Glaciimonas sp. PCH181: one gene and its partner. The protein of the gene in region 1 interacts with the protein of each later gene in a pairwise test. Links are inferred from orthologs where the notes say so. Each region holds a gene or a part of one and is shown on either strand. Other genes may lie near its edges.

Region 1 (2,831 bases):
CTGCAACAGCAAGATCTTGAAGGCGAAATTCAGATAGCCAGCTTCCATCCAGACTATCAATTTGCGGGCACCGATGCCACCGACATCACCAATTACACAAATCGCTCCCCCTATCCAACGTTGCACCTGTTGCGCGAAGACAGCATAGATCGGGCAGTCGAAGCCTTTCCCGACGCGGCGGATATCTTTGAAAAAAATATGCAAACCTTGAATGATCTGGGACGAGACGGATGGAAAAATCTTGGACTAGCCCCAACGTTTACAGAGAAAAATCTGCCAAAGTGAGGCGTAGAAGGACGAAAAAGGGCGGTTGTAAAATGTTCTTAACAAGAATAAAGTGACTACTAACTAGTAGTCTACAAAACAATACAATTTTAAATTGAGTTTTTGCAACTTTTTACTAGAATTAATCATCCAAGCTGACAGAAGTTGTTAGAGTTCAAAGTTAATTAATAAAAACACAATGTTGTTGGTTTTTTATTACTTTTCATTTAGAATTGTTTCAGGATGTTTCTTTATGAGAAAAAAGCACACTGAATCGGTATAAAATGACATGACTTGCAACTTCGCTAATAAGCCGAAGGTTATCACAGCGCAACGTTCCGAATACAGCGCAAACCTTTCCTATTCAACATCATAATAAATGGAATCTCATGAATATGAATACCTCGATAGAAGCACCAAAAAGCAACAAATTGGACGAGCAAGTAACTTACGATCCAAATCATTTGCTTGACTCGCTTATCGACAAACTGCACTTAAAGAATGATGCAGCGTTATCGCGTGCGCTAGAAGTGGCGCCTCCCGTCATCAGCAAAATTCGGCATCATCGCTTGCCAGTTGGCGCTTCATTGCTAATTCGCATGCATGAAGTCAGTAACCTGACAATCAGTGAGCTACGCGCATTGATGGGTGATCGTCGTGAGAAATTTCGTATCAGCGATAAGCAATTTAAGCCTAAAGACAAGGTCGAGGCAGATCTACAGAAGTAAATGCCGTATGTCGCCGACCTCCCTGCTCCCACTGCCACATTTTATTTAATACGCTTGCGAAACTGCAAGCGTATTAAAGAGGGATCAGGCAGGGAAAACACCTGTCGATAGGTAGCGATCACCGCGATCGCAGACGATAAAGACGATCGTTGCATTTTCTACCTGCTGCGAAATCCGAAGTGCGACTTCGCATGCCCCTGCAGCGGATATTCCGCAAAAAATTCCCTCTTCGCTGGCCATTCTGCGCGCCATATGCTCTGCTGCGGACTGACTAACCGCTTCAATTTGATCAACCCGCGCATGCTCATAAATTGTCGGCATGTAGGCTTCTGGCCATTTTCTGATGCCGGGTATTTGTGAACCTTCTTCCGGTTGTGCGCCGATGATCTGCACAGCTTCACTTTTCTCTTTGAGGAAGCGCGACACTCCCATAATCGTACCGGTCGTTCCCATCGCGCTGACGAAATGTGTAACACGTCCGCCAGTGTCACGCCAGATTTCCGGACCCGTCGTTTCATAGTGCGATAACGGGTTATCAGGATTAGCGAATTGATCAAGAATCAAACCTTCCCCATCTTTTTCCATTTTTTGCGCAAGATCACGCGCATATTCCATACCGCCGGTTTTTGGCGTCAAAATGATTTTTGCGCCATAAGCAGCCATGCTCTGACGGCGTTCTTCGCTCAGGTTTTCTGGCATTAACAACACCATTTTGTAACCGCGCATCGCCGCTGCCATGGCTAACGCGATACCGGTATTACCGCTGGTCGCTTCAATCAGGGTATCGCCCGGCTTGATGTCGCCGCGCGCTTCGGCACGCTTAATCATCGAAAGTGCAGGACGGTCTTTGACGGATCCAGCGGGATTATTGCCCTCTAGTTTGCCGAGAATAATATTATTACGTTGCGCGGCAGCTTCTCCCGGAATCCGTTTTAGCTGTACTAACGGGGTATTTCCGATCGTGTCTTCAATAGTCAGATATGGCATAGTTTTACGCTTACAGAGGAGGCAAAAGACCTATTCTAATATGAGACATTATTGTGCGTACGTCCAGCAGTCGATCTTTGCAGAATGCACATAAAGAAGTCATCATAAATGCGATAAAAATAGCATTTTGTTGTGGAGGAAATGAAAAGCCCCTTATGTAAAAGGGGCTTTTAAGTAATAGAAGCCACAGCCAGCCCCAAGTCATTAATCATTCTATGCCTTGGTAATTGGGTCTTCTATTTTTTTGCAGGGATTTTATCGGCTGCTTTTTTTGATTCTTCTTTCGCTGCAGGGGCAGCAGCACCAGACTTAGGCTGACCATTTACGCGCAAACCTGCCGTCGACAATTTAACGGCGCTTTTATCGCTGATGCCTTTTACGCGCTTTTCAAAATCAGACCAGTCTTTAAAATTACCGCCTTTAGTGCGCTCAGCAAGAATACGTTCTGAGGTTACCGCGCCCACACCCTTCACGCTATCCAGCGCGGCCTTATCGGCTTTATTCACATCAACTTGCGCAAAGACCAAGCCCATGGTCGCAATTAACATCAGGGTTATTTGTAGTAATTTCTTAAGCATGCTGTCCTTTTTGATTAGTGTGATGAGACTCATCAAATTCAGGACCTCGGCAACGCTCTTTCTGCCCGCGACTACAAATGCTATGGGGCAGAAGCGCCGCGCCCATTACGGCTAAGGGCGCGAACGTCAAACGATTGGTTTGCGTCAATCCTAAAAATGAATCAGGCACAAATGCACCTGCGGCATTATAGGAACGGAAATTCGCAAAGAACCGGCATTGCCTTCACACTATAGGACTTCTCTTATGTATTTTATGCAAACAGCTCTTCATGCG
Region 2 (2,958 bases), on another replicon or contig:
CTATAAATGCGTCGATCTGCCCATTAAAAACAAGAATGGCAGTTATTTCCAATTTAATTTTTTAAAAACATACACTCTGAAGGATGGCATTATGGATTTGAGAAAACTCAAAACGTTAATCGATCTGGTCGCTGAATCGGATATCGAAGAGCTGGAAGTCACCGAGGGTGAAAGTAAAGTCCGCATCGTCAAATCATCGGCATCGCATAATCAAGTTGTCATGATGCAACCGCAAGTTGCCCATCAGGCTGCGCAAATGCAAGTTGCAGCGCCAGTTGCCGCTGCAGTGGAAGTGCCTGCAATCCCAGAAGGTCATATTGTCAAATCGCCAATGGTCGGTACTTTCTACCGTTCTTCAGCGCCCGGCGCGGCAGTATTCGTCGAAGTCGGCTCGGAAATCAAGGAAGGCGAAACCTTGTGCATTATCGAAGCCATGAAATTGCTCAATGAAATCGAATCCGACAAAACCGGCGTAGTAAAGAAAATCCTGGTGGAAAACGGCCAACCAGTTGAATTCGGACAACCTTTGTTTATCATCGGTTAAGTTGACACCAACAGCGAGTTAGTTCGGCCCAGCCGGACAAGCTTGCTGGTAGAAATTACCGGTGGCGAATAGGACGGCAGAGAGCATTGCGCGCAATCGTAGCCAAGATGGCAGCGCTCCCTCACCCCGCCAGCCTAACGCTTAATCTGCTTGAATTTGCTTGAATCTGCTTGACTCTTAGCGACGGAAATACCATTTACTATGTTTGAAAAAATTCTCATCGCCAATCGCGGCGAAATCGCCCTGCGCATACAACGCGCGTGTCGTGAAATGGGCATCAAAACCGTGGTGGTCCATTCAGAAGCCGACCGCGAAGCCAAATACGTGAAGCTGGCCGATGAATCGGTCTGTATCGGCCCGGCGCCGTCAAGCCTGAGTTACCTGAACATGCCTGCGATCATTAGCGCAGCAGAAGTGACCGATGCTGAGGCGATTCATCCCGGCTACGGTTTCTTATCGGAAAACGCCGATTTCGCTGAACGTGTAGAACAATCCGGCTTTGTCTTTATCGGCCCACGTCCAGCGAATATCCGCTTGATGGGCGATAAAGTCTCCGCCAAACAGGCCATGATCCGTGCCGGCGTACCTTGTGTTCCCGGTTCTGAAGGCGCATTGCCGGACGATCCGAAAGAAGTCATCAAGATCGCCCGCAAAATCGGGTATCCGGTCATCATTAAAGCCTCCGGCGGCGGCGGCGGACGCGGCATGCGCGTAGTGCACACAGAAGCAGCGCTGGCAAATGCCGTCACCATGACCAAAACTGAGGCTGGTGCAGCATTTGGCAATCCAGAAGTGTATATGGAGAAATATCTGGAAAATCCACGTCACGTGGAAATCCAGATTCTGGCCGATCAATATAAAAATGCGATCTGGCTAGGCGAACGCGATTGCTCCATGCAACGCCGCCATCAAAAAGTCATCGAGGAAGCCCCAGCACCGGGCATCCCTCGCAAAGTCGTTGAGAAAATTGGCGATCGTTGCGCTGAAGCCTGTCGCAAGATGGACTATCGCGGTGCTGGTACGTTTGAATTTCTTTACGAAAACGGCGAATTCTATTTCATTGAAATGAATACCCGCGTGCAGGTTGAACATCCAATCACTGAAATGATCACCGGTGTCGATATTGTTCAAGAGCAAATTCACATCGCAGCCGGTGAAAAACTGCGTTATCGCCAACGCGATATCCAATTGACCGGCCATTCGATAGAATGCCGTATCAACGCAGAAGACCCCTTCAAGTTCACGCCATCGCCGGGTAAAATCCTGTCATGGCATGCACCGGGCGGCCCTGGCATTCGGGTTGATTCGCACGCCTACGCCGGTTATTACGTCCCGCCGCATTACGATTCGATGATCGGTAAAGTCATTTCATACGGCACCACGCGTGAGCAAGCGATCAAACGCATGCAAATCGCTTTGTCTGAAATGGTGGTCGAAGGTATCAGCACCAACATCCCTCTGCATCGCGAGTTGATGATTGATGCACGCTTCATCGAAGGCGGTACAAACATCCATTATCTAGAGCATAAACTGGCCGAAAGACCAGAATTGCCTAAATCTGAAAAGAAGTAAGGTTGCACATGAGCTGGACCGAAATAGTCATAGAAGTAGCCCGTAATCACGCTGAGGCATTGTCGGATGCGTTGATGGAGGCTGGCGCGTTATCGGTCTCAGTGGAAGACGCCGACGAAGGCACTGCCGCCGAACAACCGTTGTTCGGCGAGCCGGGGATGGAGCCGGAAGCCGCAGCATGGGAACGTAGCCGCGTAGTGGCGCTGAGTGATATCGATGCGGATCATCCCGCCATCGTCAGCGCAGCGGCCCTTGCCTGCGGCCTGGAAACTGCCCCGGTTTATACCTTGCGCGCAGTCGGCGATCAGGATTGGGTTCGTCTCACCCAATCCCAGTTTGCGCCTATCCATATCGGCAAAAATATCTGGGTCGTGCCCAGCTGGCACGATGCACCGGACGCGAATGGCCTGATTCTGGAGCTTGATCCCGGTCTCGCGTTCGGCACCGGCAGTCATCCCACTACACGGTTATGCATGGAATGGCTAGAAAGCCATCTCGGCGAACAAAAGGTCGCCTCCGTACTCGACTATGGTTGCGGATCAGGTATTTTGGCGATGGTGGCTAAAAAACTTGGTGCCGCCAATGTTATCGGTGTGGATATCGACCCGCAGGCGATTGTATCGGCGCACGATAATAGCGCCCGTAATCACTGTGAGATTGCTTACTATCTTCCTGACGAGTTCGTCAGCCTGTCGCCGCAAGGGACTTTCGATATCGTCGTGGCGAATATCTTGTCAGGCCCGCTGAAATTGATGTCGCCAATGTTATGCGCCCGCATTGCGCCGGGCGGCAGTCTGACTTTGTCAGGCGTTTTGGCAGAACAGGCACAGGATGTTATCGCC

Evidence for each region. The genes of interacting proteins can lie anywhere in the genome.
Region 2: the proteins of cysM (region 1) and accC interact in binary tests that used the Escherichia coli proteins (3 or more experiments, as listed by UniProt). The link is inferred for Glaciimonas sp. PCH181 from one-to-one orthologs.

The regions. Positions count from the first base shown.
Region 1 is NZ_PYFP01000002.1:419,923-422,753, forward strand. What follows is about bases 29-2,796. They hold cysM (cysteine synthase CysM), read right to left. Parts: upstream 1,980-2,796; coding sequence 1,077-1,979; downstream 29-1,076. Other genes in these bases: C7W93_RS14920 (DUF1415 domain-containing protein), read left to right, coding at 29-285; C7W93_RS14925 (hypothetical protein), read left to right, coding at 660-992; C7W93_RS14935 (helix-hairpin-helix domain-containing protein), read right to left, coding at 2,216-2,557. Also shown: more of C7W93_RS14920, read left to right, coding at 1-28; rfaE1 (D-glycero-beta-D-manno-heptose-7-phosphate kinase), read right to left, coding at 2,809-2,831. UniProt on the Escherichia coli protein: Two cysteine synthase enzymes are found. Both catalyze the same reaction. Cysteine synthase B can also use thiosulfate in place of sulfide to give cysteine thiosulfonate as a product.
Region 2 is NZ_PYFP01000001.1:2,766,901-2,769,858, forward strand. Bases 36-2,930 are described here. They hold accC (acetyl-CoA carboxylase biotin carboxylase subunit), read left to right. Parts: upstream 36-745; coding sequence 746-2,116; downstream 2,117-2,930. Other genes in these bases: accB (acetyl-CoA carboxylase biotin carboxyl carrier protein), read left to right, coding at 92-544; prmA (50S ribosomal protein L11 methyltransferase), read left to right, coding at 2,125-2,930. Outside these bases: more of prmA, read left to right, coding at 2,931-2,958. UniProt on the Escherichia coli protein: This protein is a component of the acetyl coenzyme A carboxylase complex; first, biotin carboxylase catalyzes the carboxylation of the carrier protein and then the transcarboxylase transfers the carboxyl group to form malonyl-CoA.